Regions from separate parts of the Streptacidiphilus sp. MAP12-16 genome, predicted to be linked through region 3. Evidence: riboswitches for the same ligand, from Rfam matches in the RefSeq annotation. Region 3 holds a riboswitch; each other region holds the start of a gene.
The links. A riboswitch is a leader RNA that binds a small molecule or an ion and turns the genes downstream of it on or off. The one in region 3 is predicted to bind cobalamin.
Positions count from the first base shown of each region.

Region 1: it holds a riboswitch for cobalamin, as region 3 does, so the genes downstream of both, ABIA33_RS11970 (HoxN/HupN/NixA family nickel/cobalt transporter) here and ABIA33_RS05890 (ribonucleoside-diphosphate reductase subunit alpha) in region 3, are expected to answer to the same signal.
Region 2: it holds a riboswitch for cobalamin, as region 3 does, so the genes downstream of both, ABIA33_RS13515 (cobalamin biosynthesis protein) here and ABIA33_RS05890 (ribonucleoside-diphosphate reductase subunit alpha) in region 3, are expected to answer to the same signal.

Region 1 covers NZ_JBGCBY010000007.1:268,382-271,644, reverse strand. The annotation lists gene ABIA33_RS11980 (sugar phosphate nucleotidyltransferase) at 1-364, opposite strand, end outside; gene ABIA33_RS11975 (ArsR/SmtB family transcription factor) at 726-1,091, opposite strand; cobalamin riboswitch at 1,174-1,387, shown strand; gene ABIA33_RS11970 (HoxN/HupN/NixA family nickel/cobalt transporter) at 1,446-2,600, shown strand; gene ABIA33_RS11965 (pentapeptide repeat-containing protein) at 2,763-3,263, shown strand, end outside.
Region 2 covers NZ_JBGCBY010000008.1:298,256-301,518, reverse strand. The annotation lists gene ABIA33_RS13525 (NAD(P)/FAD-dependent oxidoreductase) at 1-1,224, shown strand, start outside; gene ABIA33_RS13520 (hypothetical protein) at 1,367-1,627, shown strand; cobalamin riboswitch at 1,806-1,951, shown strand; gene ABIA33_RS13515 (cobalamin biosynthesis protein) at 2,074-3,090, shown strand; gene ABIA33_RS13510 (cobyric acid synthase) at 3,087-3,263, shown strand, end outside.
Region 3 covers NZ_JBGCBY010000004.1:33,872-37,134, reverse strand. The annotation lists gene ABIA33_RS05890 (ribonucleoside-diphosphate reductase subunit alpha) at 1-2,026, opposite strand, end outside; cobalamin riboswitch at 2,162-2,304, opposite strand; gene ABIA33_RS05885 (GNAT family N-acetyltransferase) at 2,332-2,856, opposite strand; gene ABIA33_RS05880 (hypothetical protein) at 3,023-3,263, shown strand, end outside.

The DNA.
Region 1 (3,263 bases), on a different contig from region 3:
GGACCAGGGCCTGTTCGCCCAGGTCCCACTGCTCGAGGTTGTGCAGCGTGGCTGCGCCGGAGCCGACGTTGTAGCGGTCGAACCGGGCCCGCGAGTACTGGACCTCGACCCCGTGCCGCTCCCCGTGGCCGAGCAGCAACTTGATCTGGCTGCGGTTCTCCAGGCCCTGCGCGACCACGAAGAACCGCCGGATCCCCTGCTCGCAGCAGGCGTCCACCACCCACTCGATCAACCGGCGCCCCGCGAACGGGATCAGCGCCTTGCTTCGTATGTAGTCCGCGCTCTCCAAGGTGATCGGCTTCGCGCGCTCCCCGCGACCGCCCGCCAGGATGATGCCGACAGTTTCCCGTCCTCCCCCACCCATCCCCACTCCTTCGGTCTTGCGCTCCAAGCCACCGCCATACAACAACCTCTGTCAAATATAGTCAACAGCAATGTAATGCAGCTGGCTCCGAACCCACCACCCCCACCGGCGGGGGCGTCCCAGAGTGGGATCTGCCACGTGACCGGTCGAGCACGGGCGGAGTCCCCAGCCGGCAACACGCCGACCGAGCACGGGCAGGAGCGCGGACGCGGGAGCGCGGTGGGTCACTGAGCCGCCTCCCGGCTCTGGAGCGCGTGGCCGCCGAACTGGTTGCGCAGGGCGACGGTCATCACGATCGGCGAGAAGGGCGCGGACCCTATCCTGGCTCGCCGGACACTGGCTCCCGCGCGAGGCGCGCTGATCAGGACAGGGCCGCCGGTGGGCGGATCGTGTTGAGCAGGGCCGCGATGTGGGGGTCCGTCAGGCGGTAGCGAACGACGCGTCCGTCCTTGTCGGCGGTGACCGTACCCGAGGCCCGGAGCAGACGCAGGGCTTGGGACACGCCCGTGTCGTTGATGCCAGTGGCGATGGCCAGGTCGGAGACCGCGATCGGGCCCGCCCGGTGGATGGCCAGCAGCAGGGAGAGTCTGCCGGGCTCGCCGAGCAGGGCGAAGCGGGTGGCCCACACGCCGATCTGCGCGGTGTCGCCGATGCCCTCGATGGCTTCGCAGACGGTGTGCTCGTCGATCGCGCGCCGGTGTGCGCGGTCCTCGGGAACCAGGTGCATGCGCTCATCTTCGCCCCTGCCTCGGGGTGATATGCAACACCTGCGCATCTACGCAGGCTTGTCGATGTGCACGGCTGCCCCCTACGGTGGGGCCTGCCGTGGTGTTCGGGAAGACCGGTTCGCTGTGCTCGTCGCAGTAGTCCGGAGCGGCCCTCGCCACTGTGATCGGGAAGTTGCCGCACCACCCCCGCCCCTGAGGGCGGGAGGCCACTGGACACTGCAGGTGTCTGGGAAGGCCGGTTGCGGCAGCGTTCGACCCGTCAGCCAGGAGACCGGCCACGGCACCGCACGATGACCTCCCGGCCTCCGGTCGGGGGGACCCCCTTCACGAGGTGCTGGAGAGGCTGCCCTGAGATGACCCTGCCCAAAAACGCCACCCCGCCGTCCGCCACTGCTGAGCGTGGGACAGCGACAGCGGCCACCCTGCCGATGCGCTGGGAGCGCAAGGACTGGCTCCGTACCGGCGGCCTCCTGGCGGTGATCGCCGCCCTCCACGTCGTCGCCTTCGGGATTCTGGCCGTCATGGTGGCCCCGCACCACTACCAGGTCGGCACCCAGGTGTTCGGTCTGGGCCTGGGGGTGACCGCCTACACCCTGGGCATGCGGCACGCCTTCGACGCCGACCACATCGCGGCGATCGACAACACCACCAGGAAGCTGATGGCCGACGGCAAGCGCCCCGTCTCGGTCGGCTTCTGGTTCGCCCTGGGGCACTCCACGATCGTGGTGGTCCTGGCCGGAGGCATCGCGGCCGGGGCCCACTTCGTCACCACGCTGACCGATGACAAGTCCAGCGCCCACCAGGCCCTCGGCGTGGTCAGCACCAGCGTCTCCGGCGGCTTCCTCTACCTGATCGCAGCCCTCAACCTGGTCTCACTGGTCGGCATCCACCGTGTCTTCAAGGCCATGCGCGCGGGCCAGTTCGACGAGCACGAGTTGGAGAAGCATCTGGACAACCGGGGCTTCATGAACCGCATCCTGGGCCGACTGACCAAGTCCATCACCCGACCCGGCCAGATGTACCCGATCGGACTGCTCTTCGGCATCGGCTTCGACACCGCCACCGAGGTCACCCTGATGGTGATGGCCGGTTCCGGCGCCGCCGCCGGGCTGCCCTGGTACGCGATCCTGTGCCTGCCGCTGCTGTTCGCCGCCGGGATGAGCCTGTTCGACACGCTGGACGGCACCTTCATGAACTTCGCCTACCACTGGGCGTTCTCCAACCCGGTGCGCAAGGTCTACTACAACCTCACCATCACCGGCCTGTCGATCGCCGTGGCGTTCCTGATCGGCACGATCGAACTCGTCGGCGTACTGCACGACCAGCTCGGCCTGGACGACCCGGTCAGCAACTGGATCTCGGGGGTGAACCTCAACAACGTCGGCTTCGTGATCGTCGGCCTGTTCGTCGCGGTCTGGGTGGTGGCCCTGGGCTACTGGCGCCTCGGCAGAGTCGAGCACCGCTGGAACCACAGGGCAGCCATCAGCGGCCGGGGCGAAGCGGGTTGATGACGCCGCCGCGCCGGGCGTAGGCATACGTGTCCCGGGGCCGGCGGCGGAGGCCCGGGTGAGCCCGGACGATAGGCTTGGCCGGCCTGGACGTCAGCTGACCGTCCAGGCCGCCGCCGTACGCACCGAACCGTCCCCGATACCAGCAGGAGACCACGCACGTTGTCCGAGAAACCCGAAGACGCAGAGCCGGCCCCCGTAGGAGGCCACCTCGATCTGCGGGCCGACTGCGGGAACTGCTTCGCGCTGTGCTGCGTCGTACCGGCCTTCGCCGCCTCGGCCGATTTCGCGATCAGCAAATCCGCGGGACATGCCTGCCCCAATCTCCAAACGGACTTCCGCTGCGGAATTCACACAGGTCTCAGGCAGCAGGGTTTCAAGGGATGCACCGTCTACGACTGCTTCGGCGCGGGGCAGAAGGTCTCCCAGGTCACCTTCGGCGGACAGGACTGGCGACAGGCTCCGCACACCGCACGGCAGATGTTCGACGTTTTCCCGGTCATGCGGCAACTGCAGGAATTGCTCTGGTATCTGACCGAGGCGCTCGCACTCGACCCGGCCCGCCCCCTCCACCGCGAGCTCGGCCTCGCCCGCGACGAGACCGAACGCCTGACCCGCCTCGCCCCGGACGCCCTGACGGCGCTGGACCTGGCGGCCCACCGA
Region 2 (3,263 bases), on a different contig from region 3:
CAGCGCTTCTGCGGGTACGGCGCATCCGGCCGCAACGGCGGCTGGCTCTACAACGGCTTCGCCGGACGCGGCGTCTTCGCCCGCACCTACGGCAAGGCGCGCGCGATCGCCATGCAGCAGGCCATGGACGGCGCGGTGGACGAGGTCATCGGGGTCTGCGCGGCCGAGGGCATCGACGCGGACGTGGTGAAGGGTGGCGTGCTCGAGGTCGCCAGGACCCCGGCCCAACTCTCCCGGCTGAAGGCCTACGTCGAGGAGGAGCACTCCTTCGGCGAGACCGAGCAGCAGCTGCTCGGCGCGGCCGAGGCCGCGCAGCGGATCAACGTCTCGGGTGCGCTGGGCGGCAGCTGGACGCCGCACGGCGCGCGGATCCAGCCCGCGAAGCTGGTCGTGGGGCTGGCCCGGGTGGTCGAGTCGATGGGTGTCGAGATCTACGAGGGCACGCCCGTCACCGAGATCCTCCCGGCCGGTGACGGACGCCCCGCGCGGGCGGTCACGGCCCGGGGCACGGTGTCGGCGCGCTTCGTGCTGCGGGCCACCGAGGGCTTCACCTCGGCACTGCGCGGCGAGCGGCGGTCCTGGCTGCCGATGAACTCCTCGATGGTCGTCACCGAGCCGCTGCCCGCGTCGTTCTGGGAGGCGGCGGGCTGGTCGGGCCGGGAGACCCTGGGTGACCTGGCACACGCGTACATGTACGCGCAGCGGACCGCCGACGACCGGATCGCGCTGGGTGGGCGCGGCGTGCCGTACCGCTTCGGCTCGCGGACCGACACCGACGGGGTGACGGCGCAGCGGACCATCGACCAGTTGCGGAACATCCTGGTCGACTTCTTCCCGGCAGCGCGCGACGCCCGGATCGACCATGCCTGGTCGGGCGTTCTCGGCGTGCCCCGGGACTGGTGTTCGACAGTGGAGCTCGACCGGGCCTCGGGCCTCGGCTGGGCGGGCGGTTACGTCGGCAGCGGCGTGACCACGACCAACCTGGCCGCGCGCACTCTGCGTGACCTGGTGCTGCGGGAGCTGGGTTCGGGCGGCGAGACGAGTCTCACGGCGCTGCCGTGGGTGGGCCACCAGGTCCGCCGCTGGGAGCCGGAACCGCTGCGCTGGATCGGTGTACACGCCATGTACGCCGCCTACCACACGGCGGACCGCCAGGAGCGCGGAGGCAGGGCCACCACCTCGCCGATCGCCCGCGTGGCGGACGTGGTTTCGGGGCGCCACTGACCGCGCCACTGACCCTTGCCGCACGCGTGTGCAGGCAGCGGGAGTAGGCAGGGCGGCCTCGAGATGCGGAACGCCGGGCGGTGGCAGACGCTTGAGTGCGGGGGGACCGGAAGACCGCAGCACTCAACTCCTTGGGGTGCCCATGTCTGTCCTTCTGTGCCTGCTCATCGCTCCGCTGGGTCTTGTAGTGATCTTGGGAATGTCCTGGCTCGAGGACCATGTGCTCCGCCCGCCGACCAGCCCGGGCGAGCAGGTCGTGCAGAGCCAGATGCTGCAGCGTCAGGGACCGCAGGGCCAGTCCGGGCCGGGGCCGGTCGTCAAGGGCACCGTGGAGCTGCTGCGCATCGTGCGTCCGCAGCAGTCGCCGCCGCCGACCGCGAAGGGCGGGGACCACGCGGCGTGAGCGCCCCGCCCTCCCTGGAGCCGGCCGGTCTTCCGCCGGCCGGCCCACCCGTGGCCGGTCTTCCGGCCGGTCCACCGGTGGCGGGGCGACCTGCGGAGATGTGACCGAGTCCGTCGGGGTCCGTGTTGACGGTCGGTCGGGCGGCGTGGTGGGATCGCAAGGCCAAACGGAGGCACGGAGAGGAAGCCGGTGACAGGGGAGACCCTCAGTCCGGCGCGGTCCCGCCACTGTCACCGGGGAGCGCTCTCGAACGACGGCCACGGCGGCGGGTGACACCGCTGCGGGAAGGCCCGGGAGCGTGTCGATCCGGAAGCCAGGAGACTCTCGCCCCCGGTTCGTCGATCCAGGGCGCGGACCCTGAGTGAGGACATCCACGCCATGCGCGCTGCCCTGCCGCCGCCGTCTCCCGCTGTCCACGTCCCCGCGCAGCCGCCCCACTGACCGCCGTGCGTGCGACCGCAGCACGTGCGACCGCCCCGGGTACGGCGGTCGCTCTGGGCCTCGCCGCCGGATACGCGGCCGACACCGCCTTCGGCGATCCCCGGCGCGGACACCCCGTGGCCGGGTTCGGACGCGCCGCCGGAGTGCTGGAACGGCGGCTGTGGCGGGACCGGAGGGACGCCGGCGCGCTCTTCACGGCCGTCTGCGTGGGCGCGGTGGCGGGTGCCGCGGTCTGCACCGGGCGGGCGCTGGGCGGGAGGCGTGCCGGACAGGTGCTCCTGGCCGGGGCGGCGAGCTGGACTGTGCTGGGGGGCGCATCGCTTGTCCGGGAGGCGCGCACGATCGGCGGCGCGCTGCAGGCCGGGGACCTCACGGCGGCGCGGGAGCGACTTCCGCACCTCTGCGGGCGGGACCCGCGCGAGCTGACGGAGCAGCAGGTCGCCCGGGCGGTGGTCGAGTCCGTCGCGGAGAACACCGCGGACGCGGTCGTGAACGCGCTGGTGTGGGGCGCGGTGGCGGGCACACCGGGGCTGCTGGCGTTCCGGGCCGTGAACACCCTGGACGCCATGGTGGGGCACCGCTCGGCGCGGTACCTGCGGTTCGGGTGGGCCTCGGCGCGACTGGACGACGTGGCGGGCTGGCCCGGGGCGCGGCTGACCGCGCTGCTGGCGGTGGCCGCCGCAGAGCCGGAGCGGCGCGCGGACGCCTGGCGGGTGTGGCGGCGTGACGCCTCCAGTCATCCCAGCCCCAACGCCGGCCAGGCCGAGGCGGCGTTCGCGGGCGCCCTGGGCGTACGGCTGGGGGGGACGCTCCGCTACGGAGAGAAATGGGAGCACCGGGCGGTGCTGGGAGCGGAACTGCGGCCGGTCGAGGTCGCGGACATCGAACGGGCCTGCGTGCTGTCGCGGCGGGTCGGCCTGCTGGCAGTCCTGGTCACAGCCGTGGCAGGGCTGGCGCGGAACTTGGCTCGGAACTTGGCGCGGAACCTGACGGGGAGTCCGACGAGGAGGGGGAAGCGATGAAGGGTGCGCTGCTGGTCGCGGGGACGACCTCCGACGCCGGAAAGAGCGTGGTCACGGCCGGGATCTGCCGCTGGCTGCTCCGGCAGGGGGTGAAGGTCGCTCCGTTCAAGGCGCAGAACATGTCGCTCAACTCCTTCGTCACCGCTGACGGCGCCGAGATCGGCCGCGCGCAG
Region 3 (3,263 bases):
CCGCGTTCCACAGGCCGCGGGCCTTGAGGTCCGCCACCAGGTACGGGTTGACCTGCAGGAACTCACCGCTGAGCGTCTCCCGCTTGAAGAGGTTGGACACCTGCGGCTCGATGCACTCGTAGACGCCGGCGATGGACGCGATGGTGGCCGTGGGCGCGATGGCGAGCAGCAGCGAGTTGCGCAGACCCGTCACCGCGACGCGCTCGCGCAGCGCCGTCCAGCGGTCGGCCCACTCCGTCCGCACCTCGAAGTGGTCGATGTGCAGTTGGCCGCGGGCGGCGCGGGTCTCCTCGTACGCGACATGCCGGCCGAGGCGCTCGGCCAGGTCGCAGCTGGTCTCGTAGGCGACGAGCATGATCCGCTCGGCGATCCGCGTGGACAGGCGCTCGGCCTCGGCGGAGTCGAACTCCAGGCGGAGCTTGAAGAAGACGTCCTGCAGGCCCATCACGCCCAGACCGACCGGCCGCCAGCGGGAGTTGGAGGCGGCGGCCTCGGGCGTCGGGTAGAAGTTGATGTCCACCACCCGGTCGAGGAAGGTCACGGCGGTGCGGACGGTGCTGTCGAGCCGGGTCCAGTCCATCTCGCCGGACGGCAGCAGATGCGCCCCGAGGTTGATCGAGCCGAGGTTGCAGACGGCGGTCTCGCCGTCGTCGGTGACCTCGAGGATCTCGGTGCAGAGATTCGAGGAGTGCACCGTGCGACCGGGCAGCGCGGTCTGGTTGGCGGCGCGGTTGGAGGCGTCCTTGAACGTCATCCAGCCGTTGCCGGTCTGCGCGAGGGTGCGCATCATCCGCGCGTACAGCGCCCGCGCCGGCAGGCTGCGGACCGCGAGACCGGCCGCTTCGGCCTTTGCGTAGGCGGCGTCGAACTCGGCGCCCCAGAGGTCCACCAGCTCCGGCACGTCGCCGGGGGAGAACAGCGACCACTCGGTGTCGGCGTCGACGCGGCGCATGAACTCGTCGGGGATCCAGTGCGCCAGGTTGAGGTTGTGGGTGCGGCGAGCCTCCTCGCCGGTGCTGTCGCGCAGTTCGAGGAACTCCTCGATGTCCGCGTGCCAGGTCTCCAGGTAGACGCAGGCCGCGCCCTTGCGGCGGCCGCCCTGGTTGACCGCCGCCACGGAGGAGTCCAGCGTGCGCAGGAACGGGACGATTCCGTTGGACTGGCCGTTGGTGCCCCGGATCAGGCTGCCGCGCGAGCGGATCCGGCTGTAGGAGAGGCCGATGCCGCCGGCGTGCTTGCTGAGCCGGGCGATCTGGGCGTAGCGGGAGTAGATCGAGTCCAGCTCGTCGAGGGGGGAGTCGAGCAGGTAGCAGGAGGACATCTGCGGGTGGCGGGTACCCGAGTTGAACAGCGTCGGCGAGGAGGGCAGGTACTCCAGGCGGCTCATCAGCCGGTACAGCTCCGCGACCTCGGCGACCGGCCCAGTGTCTCCGCCCTCCCGTCGCCCGCCGCCACCCTTGTCCGAGGTGCTTCGCGCCACACCTCCCGATTGCAGCCCGCAGGCGACGCGCAGCAGGAAGTGCTGCGGGGTCTCGATGACCTGACGGGTGATCGGGTGGCGCAGCAGGTAGCGGGAGTAGACCGTGCGCAGCCCGAAGTACTCGAAGCGGTCGTCGGCGGTCGGGTCGACCACCGCGTCCAGCGCTTCGGCGTGGGCGGCGACGAAGTCCGCCGTCGGGTGGCCGATCAGGCCCTCGCGATGGCCCACGGCGATGGAGGCGGCGAAGCAGGTCGCGCCCTGGCCGCCGGCCTCCTCGCGGATCTCCTCGGCGAGCAGCCGGGCGGCGAGCCGGGAGTACTGCGGGTCCTCGGCGATGAGGGAGGCCGCGCCCTCGATGGCGAGGCTGCGGAGCTCGGCGTAGCCGGCGCCGGTGCTGCGTCCGCGCAGGGCTGCGGCGGCGACCCGGCCGGGATCCACCTCGGGAAGGTCGGCGGAGCGCTCGGTGAGGGAGCGCAGCAGGGCGGTGCCGGGGGCGTCGGGGCTTGCGGCTTGCTGCTGCGGCAGGGTGGCTGATGCTCTGTTCACTGCGGTGCGCTCCTCGTCGGCGGCCGGTCGGCGGTGGGCCGCAGCGGCAGGTCGAGGAGCGCGTCGGTGCGCGCGAGGGCAGCACGGGGCGCGTCCCCGGCCCACCCGCGAGGCCCGGACGTACGACGTCCCGGGTCAGCGGGACGCACCGTCGGCAGGTACTCGGACTCGCGGGCAGGCACAGGGGCACAGCCGCTCACCGCTGCGGGGCAGTCCCGGAATCGCACCGGGTTCCCCTGCGTCGACAGCGAGAGTGAGCATACATGTAGGGGTGCATCAGAAATGCACCCCTACATGTAGTGTCTTCAGTGAGCGGAGTCACTCCCCGCCTCGACCTGCAGTTCGATCGCGTAGGTCAGCAGATCGATGCCCGGCACGGGTGACCAGTCGCGTTCGGGCGTGCGGACGAAGCCCAGCCGCTCGTAGATCCGGTGCGCGTGCACCATGGACTCCTGAGTGGACATCACCACGCGGGTGAGCCCAAGTTCCCGGGCCCGGTCCAGGCAGGCCCGCACCAGCGCCTCGCCCGCGCCGCGGCCCCGGGCCTCGGGCCTGACGGCGAGCATCCGGAACTCGCCCTCCTGGCCCCGGGCCAGGTCCGCGTAGGGCGAGCCGGGTGGGGCGAAGGTCACTGAGCCCAGCAGCGCGCCCGTCTCCGGATCGGCCGCGACCAGCAGTTCCGCGTGCCGCGCCCGGTCGCGCCCGTCGCGCAGCCGGGGCTCGTAGTCGCCGCCGCGAGGCGTGTGGCCGTCGGCGATGAAGGACTCGGCGGTGAGGTGGCCTGCGTCGTCGAGCTCGGAGTCGAGGGCGGGGCGGATGATGAGGTCCATGGGGAAAGTCTGCCTGAGCAGGCAGGAGATGTGCGGGGGAGGGGCGTCACCGGGATGGCGGCAGGGCGGCCGCTGCCACCGGGCATGACCCCTGGTGCTGTGTCAGATTCGGAGGGTGTTCGCGGTGGCGTCGGGCCTTCGCGCGTCAGCGGGAGCGAGGGTCACCATGAGGCTGCGTCGGACGGTGCGGCACGGGTTCGGCCGCGGGATAGGTCTCGGGATAGGTCTCGGCGCGGCCGGGTTGGTCGCCGGGCCGGCGCTGCTGCTGGGGACGGCCGGGACCGCGTCGGCGGCCTCCGCGGCGACGCCCGTGTCAGCGGGGACAGCGGGGACGGCGGGGACGGCGGTCTGCGGTGTGGACTTCGACGCACTGAGCCAGACGCCGCTGACGCTGAGGTTCAAGGGGC